One region of the Pedococcus sp. P2_D9 genome, then DNA from elsewhere that is predicted to be linked to it. Evidence: riboswitches for the same ligand, from Rfam matches in the RefSeq annotation. Region 1 holds a riboswitch; each other region holds the start of a gene.

Region 1 (7,299 bases):
CCGACCATGCCCCGCAGCCGCAGCGGGGAGACCGCCTCGCCGAGGGAGAACCGGTAGGGCGCGTCCTCCGGCACCGCCAGCACCTCGGCAGCGGTCAGGCCGTCGAGCCCTTCGCTGAGGATCCCCGCGAACCCGCGCGTGGTCGGTGCCTCGGCCGGCGCCGAGAAGAACAGGTGCACCGCGCGCTCGCCGGGCTGGTCGAGCGGCTCTTCGGCGACCTCGACCGCCAGGAAGATCGGGGACTGGCACTCGTGGACCTGCTCCATCTCACCCAGCCGACCGGCATACCTCTCGGGGAGGTCGGGCAGTCCCTCACTGAACTCCAGCAGGAGTTCGAGGCGTTGCGGCGCAAGCAGCTCCGCGAAGTCGTCGGCGATCTCCTGCATCGCGGCAGGCAAGGGCGCCGGCTGGGTGGACGCTGTGCCACTCACGGCACTGGTCACTGCGACGCACCCTGTTCGACCGGCACTCGGACGGAGTTGCCCCACTCGGTCCACGAGCCGTCGTAGTTGCGGACGGCGTCGAAACCCAGCAGGTGGGTGAGGACGAACCACGTGTGCGACGACCGCTCGCCGATGCGGCAGTAGGCGATCGTGGCATCGCTGGGCGACAGTCCCTGTTCCTGGAGGTAGATCGCCTCGAGGTCCTCGCGCGACTTGAAGGTGCCGTCCTCGTTGGCCGCTCGCGCCCACGGCACCGACTTGGCGCCGGGGATGTGTCCTCCGCGCATGGCGCCCTCCTGCGGGTAGTCCGGCATGTGCAGCAGCTCGCCGCTGAACTCGCCGGGGGAGCGCACGTCGACCAGCGGCCCACCGAGGTGGGCGAGCACGTCCTCCTTGAACGCGCGGATCGGCGCGTCGTCGCGCTCCACCACTGGGTATGCCGCGTCGCCGGCGAGGCTGCCCACGGCGGGGACCTCGCGGGTCAGCTCGCGACCCTCGGCCACCCACTTGGCACGGCCGCCGTCGAGCAGCCGCACGTCCTCGTGTCCGAACAGGCTCATCACCCACAGCGCGTAGGCGGCCCACCAGTTGTTCTTGTCGCCGTAGATCACGACCGTGGTGTCCCGGCCGACACCGCGGGCCGACATGACCGCAGCGAACTGCTCGGCATCGACGTAGTCGCGCACCACCGGGTCGTTGAGGTCCTGGTGCCAGTCCAGCTTGAGCGAGCCCGGGATGTGGCCCGTGTCGTAGAGCAGCACGTCCTCGTCGGACTCCAGGACGACGATGCCGTCGGGCCCGCCGACGGCGCCGGCCTCGATCTGGTCGGCCAGCCACTGCGTGCTGACGAGCCTTTCGGGATGGGCGTACTGGGTGAAGGTGGCGGAGGGGGAGTCAGCGGTGTCGACCATGTCCCAAGGCTAATCCCGCTGGTCACGGGGCCACATGGCAGGATGGCGGCGACCGACCGAAACCAAACCCGGAGGGGTGCTGACGTGGGCTTTCTCGGAATGGGCAAGGACGAGGCGCAGGCGAAGCCGACCTCGGCGCTCGAACAGGCGAGGGCCCCCCGCGAGGACTCGGGGATGTTCTCCGGAGCCGTGACCGGCCTGATCGAGAGCCTGCTCGACGTCGGCATCGACGGCAAGGGTCCGTTCGACTCGGCGCAGAAGGTCGCCGACGTCCGGCGGGCCGAGAAGCCAGGAGCCGAGGAGGCCGTCGACGCCGTGGTCCGAGGTCACCTCAGGCTCGCGGCCGCCGGTGGTTTCGTCACCGGACTCGGTGGGTTCGTCACGCTGCCCGTGGCGCTCCCCGCCAACGTCGTCGAGTTCTACGTCGTGGCGACCCGGATGGTGGCCGCGATCGCGTCCCTGCGCGGCTACGACATCAAGCGACCCGAGATCCGGTCGGCGGTGCTGCTCACCCTCGTGGGAGCCGACGCGGACGACCTGCTCAAGAAGGCAGGTGTGGCCTCGACCGGCCGACTCGCCAACCTCGCGGCCCAGCGGCTGCCCGGGCCTGCGTTGATGGTGGTCAACAAGGCGGTCGGCTTCCGGCTGCTGTCGACCGCTGGGAAGAAGACGCTGAGCCGGTTCGGCAAGGGCGTGCCCGTCATCGGCGGTGTCGTCGGCGCGGGCCTCGACAGCTACCTGCTCAAGAAGATCGCCGACCACGCGCGTCACGAGTTCCCGCCCAGGGCCACTGGCTTCTGAGTGGCGTGCTGCGCCGGTTGGACGCAGGCTGGGGGAGCGCCGGGAATCACCGGGGCACCCAGGTCGTTTGAACCGTGTCCGGGCCATCGTGGTGCCCGGAGCCTGCGCCTTCGAACAACGGGAGTCTGACCATGGCCATGACCCGCTTCGGTGCCCTGCGCACCATCGCCACCGCAGTCCGCACCGCGACCCGTCCGGGATCGCCCGCGCTGGGTGAACGCCTGATGAGCCTGCCCCGGCTGTTCCGGGCCACCTTTCGCGGCGAGTATGCCGGGACCACCCGCGGTCGGCTCCTGATGGTTCTCGGCGCGGTGGCCTACGTCGTGTCGCCCATCGACCTGATCCCCGAGCTGGCGCTGTCCGTCTTCGGCCTCGCCGACGACGCGGTGGTGGTGTCGTGGATCGCGGCGACCGTCGTCAACGAGACCGAGTCGTTCCTGGCCTGGGAGCGCACCACGCCGGCGAGGGCGCACGAGACCGTCGAGGGCGACGTCGTCCGCTGACTCCAGCACGTCCTCATCCGCTCGGTCGGGGTGTGTCGAGGGCGTGGCGGGCCGTGAGGACGCCATTGCTGCGCCGTGGCGGCGCGGAGCAGCCCCACCCCGTCGGCGTGGGTGCGCCTGTCCACAGGGCTGGCTCCGGCCCCTGACCCGAAGGCCCCCGGGAGGCCAGCGTTGGCCCATGAGCCAGATCAGACTGCGCGGCCCGGCCGATGTCGTCGCCGTGCTGCCCTACCAGCTCGGCTACCACCCCCAGGACTCGATCGTGCTGGTCGCCCTCCACGGTCGCAGCGTCGGGTTGATCGAGCGGATCGACCTGCCACCACCCCAGGACGCGGAGCAGGTCGGCCGCGTCCTCGTGGCTCCGCTGCTGCAGGACCGGCCCGAGGCGGTCATGCTCGTCGGCTACGAGACGGCGGCGGGTTCGAGCCGGCCCGGTCTGGACGCCGTGCGTCGCCTGGCGACCGAGGCCGACCTCGAGGTCCTGGACCGACTCGTCGTCCGCGACGGGCGCTGGTTCGCCATCGACTGCGCCGACGGATGCTGTCCGGCCGAGGGCGCGCCGGTCCCGGAGGCGGCCGACACCCCCGCCGTGGCCGAGTACGTCGGGCTCGAGATCGCGCCCCTCCCGGGTAGGTCCGCGATCGCGGACCTCGTCGCCGCGGACCCAGTCCTCGCCGAGGCGGTGGCAGCAGAGCTGGGTAGCGGCTCGGAGCCCGAGTCGGGACGCCTCGATGCTGCCCGTCGGCTCGAGGCGCTGTCGCGCTGGTCGGTGGTGTGCGACGTGACCGGTGGCGCGCCCGAGGTCGCAGAGCTCGGGCCCGCCGAGGTCTGCCTGCTCGTGCGCAGCCTGGAGGACCTCGCGCTGCGCGACGGACTCGTGGCCTGGCTGTGCCCTGGTGCCCTGCCCCTGGACTCCCTGTCGCCGGACCTCGTCGACGCCTTGCGCTGCACGCTGCCGGCTCCCACCTGGCACCGCAGCCCGGGGGCAGGGCCGTCGGCCGGGGCCGGTCGCCGTCTCCTGGCGAGGTTGCAGTCCCTGGTCAGGTCGGTCCCCGACGACCACGCGGCTCCGGCGCTCACCGTGCTCGCCAACTGTGCCTGGTGGCAGGGCGACGGCGCGTTGGCCCGGACCTGCGTGGACCGGGCGCTCCGGGCGCGCCCCGACTACCGGCTGGCGCAGCTGCTCGAGCGCATGCTCGACCTCGGCGTGCGTCCCGGCAGCCACGGCGCGCAGCGCGCGGCCGAGCTGCGGTCGGGCTGACCCAAGTGCTCGCGCGCAGCTCGGCGGGGACGACGCGTCCATCGTGCGGACGCCGCGGACACGCCGACGGCCTCCTCGTATGATGGTCGCCAGGTCATGAGTCCCAGCACCAAGCCCCGGCTTGCTGGGCGGCAACCCTCCTCGCGGTGGGGTGCCCCGGGTGAAGACCCGGCCGACCCTGACCTGGGCGGCAAGCGCGAGCGCCACAGGAGCAGTTTCGATGACCACGACCTCCCCACCACGAGCGACGTCAGGTGCCTGGCGCGACGGTGACCCGGTCGGTCGACGCCAGTTCGTCGACCTCGGCGCGGTCGAGCTCGAGCGCGGTGGCGTCCTTCCCGGGGTGCGGGTGGCCTACGAGACCTGGGGTGAGCTCAGCGCCGCGGGTGACAACGCCATCCTCGTCGAGCACGCCCTCACCGGTGACAGCCATGTCGAGGGACCGACCGGTCCTGGTCATCCGACGCCGGGCTGGTGGGACGGGCTGATCGGCCCCGGTCGGCCGCTCGACACCGACCGCTACTTCGTCGTTGCCGCCAACGTCCTGGGCGGCTGCCAGGGGAGCACCGGCCCGTCCTCGCCGGCCATCGACGGTGCCCCGTGGGGGAGCCGCTTCCCCTTCGTCACCGTGCGTGACCAGGTGCAGACCGAGGCCCTGCTCGCCGACGTCCTCGGCATCGACCGCTGGCACGCCATCCTGGGTGGCTCGATGGGCGGGATGCGGGTCCTCGAGTGGGCGGTGACCCACCCCGAACGGGTCGCGATGGCCATCGTGCTGGCCAGCACGGCATACGCCACGGCGGAGCAGATCGGCTGGTGTCAGGCGCAGCTGTTGGCGATCCGCGCGGACGGCGACTTCCACGGCGGCGACTACTACGAGCGCGGCCCCGGTCCCGAGACCGGGCTCGGGATCGCGCGGCGGATCGCGCACGTCACCTATCGCAGCGAGCTCGAGCTGCACGAGCGCTTCGGTCGCGAGCCGCAGGAGGCGGAGGACCCGTTGGGCGGTCACGGCCGCTATGCCGTCGAGTCCTACCTCGACCACCACGCCGGCAAGCTGGCCGGACGATTCGATGCCAACTCCTACGTCGTCCTCACCGAGGCGATGAACTCCCACGACGTCGGACGAGGCCGTGGGGGAGTCGCCGCGGCGCTCGCCAGGATCTCCGCTCAGGTGGCGGTGGTCGCCGTCGACTCGGACCGGCTCTACCCGCCGCGGCTGTCCCGAGAGATCGCCGACGCCGTCCCGGCGGCCCAGCTGCACACCGTGCACTCCGACTACGGCCACGACGGGTTCCTCATCGAGATCGAGCAGGTCGGGCAGATCGTGGCCCGGGTTCTCGCAGGCCCTGCCTGACGGGGGGATTTCCGGTACGGTCGGGCCCAGCGGCTGCCGTCGCCTGGTGTGCCCCGGGTCCACCACCCGGTCGCACCGCTACTCGGTCAACTGAACGTAGGAGGTCCCTGTGGCCATCGTTGTGGGATATGTGCCGACGAAGGAAGGGCGGGCGGCTCTGCGCCGGGCCGCGGACGAGGCGCTGCTACGCAAGTCCAAGCTGATCGTCATCAACTCCCAGCGCGGTGGCCGAGACTTCGACAGTGAGGAGGCGAACCGTTTCGATGCCGACCTCTCCCGCATCCAGGGCGAGCTGGACGAGGAGGGGCTGGAGCACGAGGTGCGTCAGCTCGTCCGGGGCAACGAGCCGGCCGAGGACCTGATCGCAGTGGCCGAGGAGGAGCACGCGGAGTTCATCGTCATCGGCCTGCGTCGTCGCACCCCCGTCGGCAAGCTCATCCTGGGCTCGAACGCCCAGCGCATCCTGCTCGACGCGTCGTGCCCCGTCCTGGCCGTCAAGGCCGACGCCTGAGGCGACCGGTCTGCACCGGTCCGGCACGGCTCTCCATGGCTGTCCAGCGGGACATCGCGCCGTGTCGGCAGTGTGCCGATGCGTGATCTGCGGGCAACTCGTTTTACAATGTCATCAACGAGATCTCGTCAGGGTCCAGCCCAGCCGATCTCGGCAATACTTCCACTCCCGCTGTTGTTGTCACAGACATCCTCAAGCATGGCTGTGATGACGTGCGCCGTGCCGCGAGTCCGCGACGAAAGGTAGTCCGTGTCGCCTGTGTCCAAGAAGGCTGCGAGCCCCGCACCGTCTCTTCCCCCCGAGTTCTCCCACCCCGCACTGCAGAAGCTGCTCAAGCAGGGCCGCACCAACGGCTCGGTCGACAGTGGTCAGTTGCGTGATGCCCTGGAGGGGGCCGAGATCGCACCCACGCGGATGAAGGCTGTGCTGCGTTCCCTGGACGAGCAGGGCATCCACGTGACCCTCGACTCGGCCACCGCCTCACGCGCGGTGGCTGCGACGAGCACCCGCAAGAAGACGACGACCGCGCCGGCCAAGAAGGCGGCCGCCAAGACGGCAGTCAAGACTGCCGCACCTGCCGCCAAGTCGACGGCCAAGGCTGCGTCGCCGAAGGCCGAGTCGGCGAAGGACACCCCCGTCAAGACTGCGACCGCGAAGGCTGCGACCAGCAAGACGGCGCCGGCGAAGGCGACCACGACGAAGAAGGCCGCCGCCGCAGCCGCGGGCGAGGCAGCCCCGGCCACGAAGAAGGCCGCGACCACGAAGTCGGCAGCCAAGACCGAGGCCACGGACGCTACTGCCACGGCGGCTGACGCGGCCGGCAACGGCGACGACGAGGCGGTGCCGGCAGAGCCCACCGACGTGGTCGAGTCCGAGCTCGAGGACGTCGTCGTCGAGGACGACACCGAGGACGAGAAGAAGGACGACGAGGACGAGGGTTCCGGCTTCGTCCTGCGCGATGACGACGAGGACGACGCTCCTGTCCAGCAGGTCGTCACCGCCGGTGCCACCGCCGACCCGGTCAAGGACTACCTCAAGCAGATCGGCAAGGTCGCCCTGCTCAACGCCGAGCAGGAGGTCGAGCTCGCCAAGCGCATCGAGGCCGGGCTGTTCGCCGAGGAGCGGCTCAACTCGGGCGACAAGATCGAGATGAAGCTCAAGCGTGAGCTGTGGTGGATCGCCCAGGACGGCAAGAAGGCCAAGAACCACCTGCTCGAGGCCAACCTGCGCCTCGTGGTGTCGCTCGCCAAGCGCTATACCGGTCGCGGCATGCTCTTCCTGGACCTGATCCAGGAAGGCAACCTCGGCCTGATCCGTGCGGTGGAGAAGTTCGACTACACCAAGGGCTACAAGTTCTCGACCTACGCGACGTGGTGGATCCGCCAGGCGATCACCCGCGCCATGGCTGACCAGGCCCGCACCATCCGCATCCCGGTCCACATGGTCGAGGTCATCAACAAGCTGGCCCGCGTGCAGCGCCAGATGCTCCAGGACCTCGGGCGCGAGCCCACC
Region 2 (7,299 bases), on a different contig from region 1:
GAGGGCGCCCGCCGACTGGTCGCCCACCTGCTCGACAGCGGCCACGACGGCATCGTCGTCAACGGCACCACCGGTGAGTCCGCCACCCTGAGCGACGACGAGTCCATCGAGATGGTGCGCCTCGTCGCCGAGGCCGTCGACGGTCGCGCGGCGGTCGTCGCCGGGGTCGGCTCCAACGCCACCGCACACAGCGTCGAGATGGCCGGTCGTGCGGCGGAGGCCGGCGCCACCGGGCTCCTGCTCGTCTCGCCCTACTACAACAAGCCGACCCAGCGCGGGCTCGTCGCGCACTGCCACGCGGTGGCCGACGTGACCGACCTGCCGGTCATGCTCTACGACATCCCGGGCCGCACCGGCATCCCGTTCGACACCGCCACGCTCCTCGAGCTCGCCGCCCACGACCGGGTCGTCGCGGTCAAGGACGCCAAGGGCGACGGGTGGGCCTCGACCAAGGTCATGGCCGCGACCGACCTGCTCTACTTCTCCGGCGACGACGCCGCGAACCTGCCCTGGCTCGCCCTCGGTGCCATCGGGGTGGTCAGCGTCGTCGGCCACGTCGCCGGCAAGGACTATGCCGCGATGGTCGCAGCCGTCGACGGCGGCGACCTCGACGGCGCCCGAGACATCCACCGACGGCTGGTCCCCGCCGTCGACGCCATCATGAGCACCTCCCAGGGTGCGATCATGGCCAAGGCCGCGCTCGTCGAGCTCGGCGTCATCGACCACGCGACGGTGCGCTTGCCGCTCGTCGAGTCACCACCGGAGCACCTGGACATCCTGCGCGCCGGTCTCAAGGAGTCTGGCCTGCTGTGAGTCATCCCCACCCCGAGCTGAACCTGCCCCGGCCGCTCGCGAAGAACGGCGTGCGCATCATCGCGCTCGGCGGTCTCGGCGAGGTCGGCCGCAACATGGCGGTCATCGAGCACGACGGCCAGCTGCTCGTCATCGACTGCGGCGTGTTGTTCCCTGAGGACCACCACCCCGGCGTCGACCTGATCCTCCCCGACTTCGAGTACCTCGAGGACCGGCTCGACGACATCCAGGCGATCGTGCTGACCCATGGCCACGAGGACCACATCGGCGCGGTGCCCTACCTGCTCAAGCTGAAGCGCGACATCCCGATCGTGGGGTCGATGCTGACACTGGCGCTCATCGAGGCCAAGCTCAAGGAACACCGGATCACGCCGTACACCCTCGGGGTCAGAGAGGGGATGCGCGAGAAGCTGGGCGTCTTCGACTGCGAGTTCGTGGCGGTCAACCACTCGATCCCGGACGCCCTCGCGGTGTTCGTCCGGACACCCGGCGGAACGATCCTGCACACCGGTGACTTCAAGATGGACCAGCTGCCGCTCGACAACCGGCTCACCGACCTGCGCGCGTTCGCGCGGCTGGGGGAGGAGGGCGTCGACCTGTTCATGACGGACTCGACCAACGCCGAGGTGCCCGGCTTCACGACGCCGGAGAAGGACATCGCGCCGGCCATCGACAAGGTCTTCCGCGACGCGGAGCGCCGGATCATCGTGGCCTGCTTCTCCTCGCACGTGCACCGCGTCCAGCAGGTGCTCAACGCCGCCGAGACGGCCGGCCGCAAGGTCGCCATGGTGGGCCGGTCGATGGTGCGCAACATGGGGATCGCCGCCGAGCTGGGGTACCTCCACGTGCCCGACGGCGTGCTCGTCGACGTCAAGAAGCTCGACAAGTTCCCCGACGACAAGGTCGTCCTGATCTGCACGGGGTCGCAGGGCGAGCCGATGGCGGCCCTGTCGCGGATGGCCAACCGTGACCACCGCATCGACGTGGGAGAGGGCGACACGGTCCTGATGGCCTCGTCGCTCATCCCCGGCAACGAGAACGCCGTCTACCGCATCATCAACGGCCTCATGCGGCTCGGTGTCAACGTCGTGCACAAGGGCAACGCCAAGGTGCACGTCTCCGGCCACGCCAGCGCCGGTGAGCTGCTCTACTGCTACAACATCGTCAAGCCCCGCAACGTGATGCCGGTGCACGGCGAGTGGCGACACCTCGTCGCCAACGCCGAGCTCGCGGTCCAGACCGGTGTGCCGCGCGAACAGGTCGTGCTGGCCGAGGACGGCGTGGTCGTCGACCTCGTCGACGGCGTCGCGCGCATCGTCGGGGCGGTCCCGTGCGGCTACGTCTACGTCGACGGGTCCTCGGTGGGTGAGTTCGACGAGGCGCTGCTCAAGGACCGCCGGATCCTGCGTGACGAGGGGTTCATCTCGGTCATCGTCGTGATCGACTCCGCCACGGGCAAGATCGCCGCGGGACCGGAGATCCAGGCCCGGGGTTTCGCCGAGGACGACGAGATCTTCAGCCAGGTGCGGCCCAAGATCGAACAGGCGCTCGCCGAGGCCACCGGCAACGGCGTCACCGACTCCCACCAGCTCGAGCAGGTCATGCGTCGCGCGATCGGTGGCTGGGTCGGCGGCAAGATCCGTCGCCGCCCGATGATCATCCCGGTCGTCATCCAAGCCTAGCCTGCGCCTGCTCCACCCGAGAAGGGCGCGCTTCACCCGAGAACCGTTTCCGGGTGAAGCGCACCTTTATCGGGTCACCCGATAAAGGTGCGGCAGGTGGGGCTCGGGTATGCCGCGGGGGCGGCTACCAGGGGCGCGCGAGGTCGAGCGCGCGCGGGTCGCCGACCGGCAACCACCCCTGCGGTCCGTTGACGTAGTCGGCGCGGGGTCCGTGCTCGGCGAGCTCGGCCACGGCTGACAGCAACCGCTCGACGTGCTCAGCGGTCGTGGCCAGCCCGACACTGGCGCGGACGGCGGTCGTGGACCCGACGGCGTGGGGGTCGTCGAGCAGGGCGTCGACGCACAGGTGCGCACAGAACTTGCCGTCCCGGACCCCGATGCCGTGCTCGGCCGACAGGGCCGCGGACACCAGTGACGAGTCGACCCCGTCGATGGTGAAGGTCGCCACGGCAACGCGCTCGTGGTCCGGGCTGAAGAGGGAGTAGGTCTGCACGCCGTCGATGGCGGCCAGACCGTCGAGCAGACGCTGGCCCAGCGTGCGCTCGTGCTCCTCCACCGCGTCCGCGTGCGCCCGCAGGGCATGGCACGCGGCAGCGAGGGCGATCGCGCCGATGACGTTGGGACTGCCGCCCTCGTGGCGTGCGGCCCCCTTCTGCCACACGACTGCGCGCTCGGTCACGGACTTGGTGGCGCCGCCGCCGGCGAGGTAGGGCGCCGCAGCGTCCAGCCAGTCCGCCCGGCCTGCCAGGACTCCCGTGCCGAACGGTGCGTACAGCTTGTGGCCGGACAGCACGGCGTAGTCGACACCGAGGTCGTCCAGGTCCACGCGGCGGTGGGGGGCGTACTGCGCGGCGTCGAGGACCACCCTCGCGCCCGCCTGGCGGGCGATCGCCGCCAGCTCGCGGACCGGCCAGATCTCTCCCGTGACGTTGGAGGCGCCGGCGAGCACGACCAACCGGTGGCGGCCGGGGTGGTCGCGAAGCGCAGTCCGCAGGAGCGCCCTCGCGTCGCTGATGCTGCCGGGGACCGGAAGCCGGTGGGTGCGCTGGTGGGGCCACGGCAGAAGCGCGGCGTGGTGCTCGGACTCGAAGACGAAGACCTGCGTGTGGCGCGGCAGACATCGCGCCAGGAGATTGAACGAGTCGGTGCTGTTGCGGGTGAAGACGACCTCGTCGCCCTCGCGTGCCCCGACGAACGACCGCACCTCGGCCCGCGCCTGCTCGTACCAGGACGAGGTCACCCGGGAGGCCCAGCCATTGCCGCGGTGGACCGAGGAGTAGGTGCGCACCGCCGTGTCGACGGCCTTCTTGACGCTGACCAGCGCCGGCGTGGACGCCGCGTGGTCGAAGTTGGCGTAGTCCACGGCCCCGTCCAGCGTCGGCACGAGCAGCGACTCCGACACGACCGCGGGCAGCGGGCCGACCTCGCCCAGTGACCGGGCATCGGGAACAGGGCGGAGGTGGCTCTGGGTGCGGGCGTGCGCGAGGGGGGCGCTGCGACGGAAGGCTGGTGGCGGGGTGCTCGCGATCGACATGGGTAGAGCTCCTGGTCCGGGTGGGACCCGAGAGCTCCCGAGTCCGCGCTTGCCGGCTGCGGGTGCAGTCGGCCCGGTCGTCACCCGGAGCACCCCACCGCGGAGGAGGGTTGCTGGTCAGCAAGCCGGGGCTGTGCGCTGACACTCATGACCTGTCGTCGAGGGTAGCGGCACGGGTCAAGCGGGATCCAGCACGTGGGCGTGGGTTCCCGCGATCTGAGATGGCGGAAGTCCGTGACCGCCAGGTGGCCGGAGGCAGGGCCGAGCGATCTGGCGGGGCGGGTCGGCATCGCCGTCCCCACGCGACCCTTCCCCCTGTGCGCGCCTGTGCCGACGACCACTGCTGGTCGTCGGCACAGGCCCCGCCAGACGCAAGGCCCAGCGTCCCACCGGGCGTGCGCCCTGGTAAGGGCTACCTGCCCTTCGTACCCGATCGGGGAGGGCAACTCGGCCGTTCGGGCCAGGGCGATCCGGACACATTGCCTGCGGGTGGAACGCGTGTGACGCGTGTGTCCCGTGTGACCTTCGCGTAGCCTGCGGAGCATGGCGACACGTCCGTCCACACCAGCACGATCAAATGCAGGGTCGCGCTCGTCGGGGAGCCGGGGCACCGCAACACGCCCCGCCAACCGCAAGAGCAGCACACCCCGCAAGTCCCCCGCGCGTGGCAAGGCCAGCGGTGGCGGACTGCCGCTGCCCCTGCGCGCGGTCCGCGGCACCTGGATGGGCATGGCACACGTGGCCGGCGGCGCGGTGCGCCGGGTCGGCACCAGCGCCCGTGAGCTCGAGCCCGAGCACCGACGTGACGGGCTCGGCTTCTTCCTCATCGGAGTGTCGATCCTCGTCGCCGCCCGGGAGTGGTGGGCCTTCGAGGGCGCCCTCGGCGACGTCGTGCACGCCGTCGTCGCAGGCACCTTCGGACGCGTCGCCTATGCCGTGCCGCTCGCCCTGCTCTTCCTGGGCATCCGCTTCCTGCGCGCGCCGCAAGAGGACTCGGCCAACTCCCGCCTCGGTGTCGGCCTGGGCGCCCTCGCCTTCGCCGCCTCGGGGTTGGCCCACGTCGCCGCCGACATCCCCACCCCACCCCAGGGCGCCGACGGGATGCGTGACGGTGGCGGCATCATCGGGTTCCTGGCATCCAGCCCGCTCGAGGCCGCGGTGTCGGTCTACGGCACCGTGCCGATCCTGTTGATGCTGGGCTTCTTCGGCCTCCTGGTGATGACCGCGACGCCCGTGCACATGGTCCCCACCCGCCTCGCCGAGCTGCGCGACCACCTCCTCCACCGTGGGACGGTCGACGCCGGGAAGGACCCGCTCGCCGACGCGGTCGAGGACAAGCCCAGGCGTCGTCGCCGCGTGATCGACCCGGAGGGTCCGCTCGAGGGGGACGAGGCGTTCGAGCAGGCCGCTCTCGTGGCACCCGACGGTCGGCGGTTCCGCCCCGGCGAGAAGCGCCCCACCTCGCCCGGCGTTCTGGCCCCTTCGGCGACTGCCGAAACCACCTCGCCCGCCAAGGGCCCGGCCATCGAGGTCAAGGCCGCCCTTGAGGCGCCCCCGACGACCCCGCTGCCACAGCGAGTCGAGCAGCTCGCGCTCGCCGGCGACATCACCTACACGTTGCCCGACAACGCCATCCTTGAGCCGGGTTCCCCGCACAAGACCCGCAGTGCCGCGAACGACCGCGTGGTCGAGTCGCTGAGCCAGGTGCTCGAGCAGTTCGACATCGATGCCCAGGTCACCGGCTTCAGCCGTGGACCGACGGTCACCCGCTACGAGGTCGAGCTCGGCCGTGGCACCAAGGTCGAGCGCGTCACCGCGCTCTCCAAGAACATCGCGTATGCCGTGGCCTCGGCCGACGTCCGCATCCTGTCGCCGATCCCGGGCAAGTCCGCGATCGGCATCGAGATCCCCAACGCCGACCGCGAGAAGGTCAGCCTCGGCGACGTGCTCCGCAGCCAGGCAGCGCGGGGCAACGAGCACCCGATGGTGATGGGCGTCGGCAAGGACGTCGAGGGCGGCTACGTCATCGCCAACCTCGCCAAGATGCCGCACCTGCTCGTCGCGGGCGCCACCGGCGCGGGCAAGTCCAGCTTCGTCAACTCGATGATCACCTCGATCCTCATGCGGGCCACGCCCGACGAGGTGCGCATGGTCCTGGTCGACCCCAAGCGGGTGGAGCTCACGGCATACGAGGGGATCCCGCACCTCATCACGCCGATCATCACGAACCCCAAGAAGGCCGCCGAGGCGCTTGCCTGGGTGGTGCGTGAGATGGACACGCGCTACGACGACCTCGCGCAGTTCGGTTTCAAGCACATCGACGACTTCAACAAGGCGGTCAAGGCGGGCAAGGTCAAGCCGCTGGCGGGCTCGGAGCGGGTCATCCACCCGTACCCGTACCTGCTGGTCATCGTCGACGAGCTCGCCGACCTGATGATGGTCGCGCCCCGGGACGTCGAGGAGTCGATAGTCCGGATCACGCAGCTGGCACGGGCCGCGGGCATCCACCTAGTGCTGGCGACCCAGCGCCCGTCCGTCGACGTCGTCACCGGCCTCATCAAGGCCAACGTGCCGTCGCGGATGGCGTTCGCGACCTCGTCGCTGGCAGACAGCCGGGTCGTGCTCGACCAGCCCGGTGCCGAGAAGCTGATCGGTCAGGGCGATGCGCTGTTCCTGCCGATGGGCTCCTCCAAGACGATGCGCGTCCAGGGTGCGTGGGTCACCGAGTCCGAGATCCAGCAGGTCGTCAAGCACGTGACCGGCCAGCTCAAGCCCAGCTACCGCGACGACGTCACGGTGGTGGCGGCCAAGAAGCAGGTGGACGACGACATCGGCGACGACCTCGAGCTGCTGCTCCAGGCCACCGAGCTCGTCGTGACGACCCAGTTCGGCTCGACGTCGATGCTCCAGCGCAAGCTGCGCGTCGGGTTCGCCAAGGCAGGTCGGCTCATGGACCTGCTCGAGTCCCGCGGGGTGGTGGGTCCGTCCGAGGGTTCCAAGGCGCGCGACGTGCTGATCAAGCTCGACGACCTGCCCATGACCTTGGCGCTCATGCGTGGGGACGAGGTGCCCGAGATGGAGCCGGTGTTCGACGGACAGGCGGCGGATCCTGACGACACGGGTGTCGAGCGGACGGACGAGGTCGCCCTTGCGGGTTCCGGCTACACGCCCGGTTACGCGCCCGACTCACGCTACGACAACGACCCGGTGGCGAGAGGGCTCGCCGGTCGCGAGGAAGTCGAGGAGTCCCTCGACGCCTGGGAGCTCACC
Region 3 (7,299 bases), on a different contig from region 1:
GCTGCTGGAGCTGGCCGCTCTGGACCAGCCCCCACCACGCCTGGAGCACTTCGTGCAACGGGGGGAGGAACACCTTGCGCGCGGGGTCGAGCAGGTACTGCGTGCCGAACTCCCACAACAGGAGGAAAAGCACGACGGCAGCAGACCTGCGCGTCCCCCGCCCGAGGCGGCGCGCGGCGCCACCCCACCAGGTATGCCGCGTGGCGGCCGGCCGAGCCACGCTCGCCTCGGGTGCCGGGCCGGGCTGCGTCGGCACTGTCAGATCACGACCTGGGTCCAGGGTTGCGGTGCTCATCAGGCTGCCTTCTCTGTGCCGTCGGGCTGGATCTTGAGATGACCGGCGTCCTGGGCGCGGCGCACCTCGTCGTGCAGGAGCGTCCAGACCTCGTGCCGGTAGTGCACGAAGCGGGGGTCCGACCGCAGGTCGGTGGTGGACTCGCGGTCGCCGAGGTCGACGTCGACGAGAGCCTTGAGACGCCCGGGCCGGGCGCTCAGGACGGCCACGCGCTGGCCGAGATAGACCGCCTCCTCGATGCCGTGGGTGATGAACACGACAGTCGTGTCGGTGGCTCGCCAGATCCGCAGCAGCTCGTCCTGCAGCTGTTCACGGGTCTGCGCGTCAAGGGCAGCGAACGGCTCGTCCATGAGCAGGATGCCGGGCTGGTAGGCCAGGCTCCGGGCGATCGCGACCCGCTGCTTCATCCCACCGGAGAGCTCGTGTGGATACCGGTCCTCGAACCCCTCGAGCCCCACGAGGGCCAGGTTCTCGCGGGCCCGTTCGGTGCGCTCGCGGCGACTCAGTCCCCGTTGCTCGAGGCCGAACGTCACGTTGGCGAGGGTGGTCCGCCAGGGAAAGAGCGCGTACTGCTGGAAGACGATGCCCCGGTCGAGACCGGGACCGGTCACCTCGGCGCCGTCCACGAGGACGCTGCCGCTCGTGGGGCGGCTCAGCCCGCCGAGGAGGTCGAGCAAGGTGGTCTTGCCCGACCCGCTCGGTCCGACCAGCGTGAGGAACTCACCGCGTGGCACCTCCAGGGACACGTCGTCCAGCGCGACCAGCGGGCGTGCTTGCGGCTGGTCCCTGGTCGGGCGGAGCGCGAACTCCTTGGTCACGCCACGCAGCTCGATGTGGGCACTCATGAGGACGCCTTCGACGCGAGCCCGTTGTAGTCGTTGGTGTAGAGGTCGCGGGGCTTGAGCGCGCCCTGCTCGAGGACCCCGCTGTCGACGAGCCACGGCTCCCAGCGGGTGAAGTCCTGGTCACTGATCAAGCCGCCCTTGCTGGCGACTCCCACGCTCTTCCAGAACTTGAGGTTGTCGGTCTTCTCGTTGCGACCACGCTTCTCGATGATGGTGGTGAACCGCGTGATGACGGTCTCGCGAGAGCTCGTGCGCTCCCACTCGATCGCCTTGGCGACCCCGGTGACGAACTCCTTGGCTGCCGCCGGATGCTTGGCGATGAAGTCGTCCCGTAGGACGTACTGACCACCGTTGAAGGCGCCGAACAGCTCGTAGTCGCTGAACAGCGACCGCAGCCCACCCGTGGCGATGGCGTGGTCCTGCAGGACCCCCGAGAGGGTGCCGACGTCGACCTGCCCACGCCGGACGGCCYGCTCGGTGTCGTTGGGGGGCAGTGGGACCAGCTGCACCTGCTTGATCTCCTCCGGCGTGAGGCCGTTCTTCTTCAGGTAGGTGTCGATGACCGCCTCGGCGTGCGCCCCCAGAGTGTTGACAGCGACCTTCTTGCCGATCAGGTCGTGCGGGGTCCGGATCGGACTGTCGTTCTTGACGTAGAAGCCGTTGAACGTCCTGGCGTCCTCGCCGTAGTAGTTGATGACGGCCTTGACCGGGGCGCCTGCGCTGATGAGCTTGACCACGGCGCCGGAGAACGCACCGCCGAAGTCGGTCTGCCCCGTGGCCGCGGACTGGATGTCCTGGGGACCGCTGGTGGTGTTGCCGACCCAGTTGAGCTTGAGGGTGGGGAAGTAGCCCAGGTCGGAGGCGAGCTCGGGTAGCGACACCGAGTTGGCCCACCCCTGGTAGCGAATGGTCACCGGCCCCTTGTCCTTCGCGGACGTGCTGGCCTCGCTCGACGGGAGCGAGCAGCCGGACACCAGGACGAGTGGCAGGGCCGCCGCCAGCGAGGCGATCAGCGCCCGGCTCGCGGTGAAGGAACCACGAATCGCGCGCATCAGGCCACCGCCTCGCGGAGCACGGCACCCGCGGTAACCAGCGAGCGGCCTGCCACGGTGTCGAGGAAGACGGTCGTGACCTCGCGCAGCGGTCGCAGGGCAGCCTCGTCGAGGAAGGCCTCACCCCCGTCGACGAGCCTCACGTGGTCGGCCAGGACGAACCAGCCCGGGGTGATGCTGCTCGGCGACAGGCTCGCCAGGACGGGGCGGAGGGCATAGTCGACGACCAGCACGTGGGCGGGCGTGCCGCCGGTGGCCACCGGCAGGACGACCTTGCCCCGCAGCGCGAACTGCGGCAGCAGGTCGAGGAAGGTCTTGAGCAGGCCGCCGTAGGCCGCCTTGTAGACCGGGGTGGACACGACGACCGCGTCTGCCGCCTCGAGCGCAGCCACGGCGCGTGCCACTTCGGGGTCGTGGGCGTCACCGCGCAGGAGTGGGCCGGCGGGCAGGTCCCGCAACACGATGGGGACGACGACGTGGCCGGCGCGTTGGAGCTGTCTTGCGATGTCGGAGAGGACGGCGTCGGTCTTGGAGGAGGGGGAGGGACTGCTGGAGATCGTGGCAATGACAGCCATGGGTGGATCCTTTCGGGCAAGGGGAATCGCCGGTCCTGCGCCGAGGCGCAGAACCGTTGGAGGAGAATGGGTTTCGAGGTAGCAGTCGTCGAACAGACCTACGAGCGCAGGTCGGAGACCGGCTGAAGCCGACGAACGACGAGGGCGCGCGTCAGGGGCGACAGAGTGCGCTGGAAACCCTGAGCAGGTCGATGTGCCTGCGCAGGACGGGTAGACAGGAGCGATCGACTGCCTGCCTGGATCCGTTGTCCTTCATGGGTTTCCGTCCTCGGATGAGGCTCGAGAGCCTCGCGCTTGCGGCAGTCGTCCGACTGCCACCTGGTCTTCACCCGGAGCACCCCACCGCGAGTGGGAGGGTTGCCGTCCAGCGAGCCGGGGCTTGTCACTGGAGCTCATGACCTACGTCGAAGGTAGCGGTTCCTTCATTGCCTATCAAATAAGTAGGATATGCCTCTCGCATGGTGGGACGACAAAGAGCGCCCACGCACGGAATCCGTTGCGCGGGCGCCCTTTTGGACAGGCGTCATATGCGTGGCGGGGGCCCGCCAGGGTCCGTCAGACGCTGACCTCGATGGCGATCTTGCCGCGGACGTGCCCGGTCTGGCTCAGCTCGAACGCCTCAGCCGCATCCGCGAGCGCGAACACGTCGGCCACCGGCACGGTCAGCCGACCCGCGTCGGCGAGGTCGCCCAGCGCAGTCAGGTCCTCGGCGTTGGGCCGCACCCATGCGGCGATGCCACCGGCCTCGGCGACGGTGCCGTCGGCGATCGACCCGTGCCGTCCACCGTCGGCGAGAACGGCCTGCGTGACGTCCAGGACCCCGCCGACGAAGTCGGCCACGACGTCCACGCCGTCGGGCGACAGCTCACGTACGCGCTCGGCCAGCCCCGCGCCATACGTCACCGGCTCTGCACCCAGCCCGCGCAGGAACTCGTGGTTGCCCTCGGAGGCGGTGCCGATCACGCGCGCGCCGAGAGCTCGGGCGATCTGCACGGCGAAGAGACCGACTCCACCGGCGGCGGCGTGCACGAGGACCGTCTCGCCATCCTTGAGTCCCAGCCGAGCGATCAGCTGGTATGCCGTGAGGCCGGCAAGCGGGAGGCCCGCCGCCTGGTGCCAGTCGAGGGACTTCGGCTTGCGGGCGACCGTGCGGACGGGCGCGGTGACAAGCTCGGCGAAGGTGCCGCCCTGCACCCAGTCCTTGCGGGCGTAGGCGATCACCTCGTCGCCGGGGGCCCACTCGGGGGTGTCGGGGCCGACCGCCTCGACGACTCCCGAGACGTCCCAGCCCGGGATCGCGGGGAACTCCACGACCATGAGGCCGTCGAGATAGCCCTTCATGACCTTCCAGTCGACAGGGTTCACGGCTGCGCTGCGCACGCGGATGAGCACCTCGCCGGGGCCGACCTTGGGGTCGGGGAGGTCGGTGAGCTGGAGGATGTCGGGGTCGCCGTACTCGGCGAAGGTGATTGCCTTCATGGTGGGGGCAACGTCGCCACCCACGGGGTATTCCGCGATGACCGTCGGTTGTGAGGGGGCAGCACGGATCGGCTATGATCCTGCAGTCGCGACGGTCCCCCGGGCTTCGGCACGAGGCCGCCGCGATCGCATGTTCTGCATTGCATGGTCACCATCACGCACATGCACCCACGGCCAGGTAGCTCAGTTGGTACGAGCGTCCGACTGAAAATCGGAAGGTCGGCGGTTCGACCCCGCCCCTGGCCACCACCCAAAGCCGCAGGTCAGGGACCCGTGACCTGCGGCTTTGCGTATCTCTCGCCCTCCGTTGAGGAGGGGCGGCTTGCCGCCAATGACCGCGATTAACCGGCAATAGCCGAGAGATGTTGCACGAGATGTTGCACGAAATCTCGAGGTCAACAGACTCGGGCAGCTCAAGCAGATGGCCGCGCCCGGGACGATCCGGCCGTTAGAGGCTGCGCTCACCGCGGCGTCCGCGGAGGGCCGGCTTCTAGCCCATGCCCCCCGGCTCTGGTCACCGGACCGACGTCGAGGAACGCATGTCCGATATGTGCTGAGCTATTCATTACGAGCGTCTTTGGCCCTGGGGCGACGTCGGCGGCAGTGGCGTCAGGAGCACCAGCCGTACGAATCTGACGCCATCGGTTGGGCCGTTCTCAGATCTCGTGTGCCCAAATTGTGCCCACGCGTGAGGGAGGCTTCGTGGGCTGTCCGCGCCTTCCGACATGCTGTCTGGCATGACAGAACCTGGCACAGCGTTGCCGAACGGCTGGACCCAAGCGCCTGTTGCCCTCCTCTCAGAGGCCACCGAGCGAGTCATGTCCATCCTCTCGAATACGGACACAGCGGTCGAGAGATTGGCCGCGTACTACCGGTGGGAGGGCGACTATGCCGGGGCTGCGTTTGTGACGGTGAACCCGAACGATCCGTATGCCATCGAGGCGAGCGATCTGTTCGCGGTCACGCTCCTGAATGTCGAGATCCCACAGATGGCGGCCCGGCGAATCTTGGAGCCGGGTGCAACCTCGGCTCACTTGAGCCGGCTATTGGCTCTCGACGAGCTCGGCCTCGATCGGAATCTGCAGACCTCCGGGCTCGAGACGCTGTCCGCCATGGGTCTGTTCTACGACACCGTGAAGATGGCGTTGGCGCCTCACCATGTTGCGACGTCCGACCGCTGGGTGACCGCGGCGAAGGTGTGCGCTCGCAAACGACCAGACCTGTTTCCTGTCCGAGACAACGACGTGACCAAGCTGCTGGGCACGCGCGCCTCGAAGAGCTACGCGCTCGACTGGTTGGTGTTCAAGCATCTCCTGAGCACGGACCATCTTCTGCGGGCCCTAGACGAGGTTGTGGACCGCGCCGCGCAGAAGCCAGGCGTCAGGATTGGGGACCCGAACCTTCGGTTGCGGCATTTGGACGTGGTCCTCTGGACGCACGCCAATCCCCCACCCGGCACGTAGGTGCACTTTGCGCCGAGGCCGGGCGGGCGGGTCTGCGCATTGACTCGAGGGCGGGGAGCCGGAAGGTGACCGGCTGCGATGCCGGTACGGGCGCCAACCGAACGGGTCTTAAGGCGGAAAATAGGCCGGAAGGTGCTGGCTGGGGCTTACGGCAGCCGTGCGCCCGCCCGCCCCGTCCGTCAACAGTGCAGTAGACGGTGAGCTGAGTCGGAGTTGAGAGCAGCGTCCTGGGAGGTGGTCAGGGCGCTACTTGCATGTGCCGCCCTCGGCGCGGCCGCGCCCGGAACGGCCGCCAGGCCGCATACCCGGCATGGCCGCGCCGCAGGCGCGGCTCGCGGCGGAGCCGCGTTTAAGCCAGTAGAGAAAGTCCTCACCACCAGACTCGGCAGACACGCGCGCCCGCCGGAGTCGGCCACTACACTGCGCATCACGGCCTCCTTAGGGTGGCTTTGTAGTTGCTTTTTCGGTGGCTTAAGCGTAACGTCAGGCTCTCCACAAGGAGGATTGATGGCACCCACTCAGATCTCGACACACGCCGACACCACACGGCAGGACATCCACGAAACGACGCGCCAACTCCTTAGCCATTTGGGGCTGACGGCCGTCTCCCTCCTCGCTGGTGCCAAGGATGCCAAGCAGGCGAGTCGCTGGGCCCGAGCCGACGCAGCAGAGCCGCGACCGGAGGCACGGAAGCGACTGTTGGCGGCGCATAGGGCCTGGATGCAGGTGTCAACAGCGGAAAGCGATTACATAGCTCGCAACTGGTTCATTGGCAGTAATCCTCGGCTCGGTGAGGTCTCCCCCCTCGAGGCCCTACGGGAAGGCGACATTCAAGAAGTATTGGACGCTGCGGCCGCCTTCGTTAGCGGTACGGACGGGTGACTGCCGCGCCTTCGGCTGAATCGAGCCGCACCTGCGAAGCAACAGGATTGAGGCTTTCACCCCCGTCGGGCCAGCGCTTTTGGCGCGTTCAAAAGCCATCTTGGGGTGCCCTAAACCCGCCCCTTCGCCCAAGCGACCTCACCACCGCCGGCCGCTGGGGTCGCTGGGACGCCGCCGGACACCGAACCATCTATGGAGCGGCTCCGCGCCGCTACGCATATCAAGAGGTGCTCGCGTATCTCGCGCCGTCACCGTCCTTGGCGGAAACGTCAATGACCGACGTCTTCGAAGACGGCAACAACGGCACGGAGTCAGTCTTGGACTCGATTCGGCGCGACTGGGCAGGTCGCATGCCCCCAGAACACATCGCGCGACAGTGGCGCGATGAACGAACCATTTACGAACTGGAGCTTCCAAGTTCGGGCTGGTTCATTGATATTACCCACGGCGACAGTCTCGCCGCACTAAACAGCGCGGACGGGCCCTTCGCCTCTTTGCTCGCACCTACTCGCCGGCTCACACTCGAGGATCTTGTCGGACGGGACCGCGTGCTCACCTGCGCCATTGCCACTCTCCTGCACGGCCTGATTCTGGATGACGGCTGGCAAGCCGATGGCATCGCGTTCCCATCGAAGTGGGGAGTAGATGGTCGCTGCTGGGCCGTGTGGCTGCGCGCCACCGACGATGGGTCTCCGGCAGCCGAACGGG

Evidence for each region. A riboswitch is a leader RNA that binds a small molecule or an ion and turns the genes downstream of it on or off. The one in region 1 is predicted to bind S-adenosylmethionine.
Region 2: linked by a shared signal. The riboswitch ahead of AC1DXJ_RS17330 (aminotransferase class V-fold PLP-dependent enzyme) and the one ahead of metX (homoserine O-acetyltransferase MetX) in region 1 are both predicted to bind S-adenosylmethionine.
Region 3: linked by a shared signal. The riboswitch ahead of ssuE (NADPH-dependent FMN reductase) and the one ahead of metX (homoserine O-acetyltransferase MetX) in region 1 are both predicted to bind S-adenosylmethionine.

The regions. Positions count from the first base shown of each region.
Region 1 is NZ_JBFUEI010000005.1:91,772-99,070, reverse strand. Features, by position in the region: gene AC1DXJ_RS10600 (SufE family protein) at 1-386, opposite strand, end outside; gene AC1DXJ_RS10595 (sulfurtransferase) at 440-1,354, opposite strand; gene AC1DXJ_RS10590 (EcsC family protein) at 1,439-2,155, shown strand; gene AC1DXJ_RS10585 (YkvA family protein) at 2,287-2,658, shown strand; gene AC1DXJ_RS10580 (DUF4192 domain-containing protein) at 2,837-3,919, shown strand; SAM riboswitch class IV at 4,012-4,122, shown strand; gene metX (homoserine O-acetyltransferase MetX) at 4,140-5,276, shown strand; gene AC1DXJ_RS10570 (universal stress protein) at 5,386-5,787, shown strand; gene AC1DXJ_RS10565 (RNA polymerase sigma factor) at 6,037-7,299, shown strand, end outside.
Region 2 is NZ_JBFUEI010000012.1:104,611-111,909, forward strand. Features, by position in the region: gene dapA (4-hydroxy-tetrahydrodipicolinate synthase) at 1-813, shown strand, start outside; gene AC1DXJ_RS17325 (ribonuclease J) at 810-2,495, shown strand; gene AC1DXJ_RS17330 (aminotransferase class V-fold PLP-dependent enzyme) at 2,620-4,029, opposite strand; SAM riboswitch class IV at 4,070-4,182, opposite strand; gene AC1DXJ_RS17335 (FtsK/SpoIIIE family DNA translocase) at 4,573-7,299, shown strand, end outside.
Region 3 is NZ_JBFUEI010000006.1:128,584-135,882, reverse strand. Features, by position in the region: gene AC1DXJ_RS11935 (ABC transporter permease) at 1-295, opposite strand, end outside; gene AC1DXJ_RS11930 (ABC transporter ATP-binding protein) at 295-1,140, opposite strand; gene AC1DXJ_RS11925 (ABC transporter substrate-binding protein) at 1,137-2,192, opposite strand; gene ssuE (NADPH-dependent FMN reductase) at 2,192-2,767, opposite strand; SAM riboswitch class IV at 3,053-3,167, opposite strand; gene AC1DXJ_RS11915 (NADP-dependent oxidoreductase) at 3,323-4,246, opposite strand; tRNA gene AC1DXJ_RS11910 (tRNA-Phe) at 4,419-4,495, shown strand; gene AC1DXJ_RS11905 (DUF6308 family protein) at 5,065-5,709, shown strand; gene AC1DXJ_RS11900 (hypothetical protein) at 6,864-7,299, shown strand, end outside.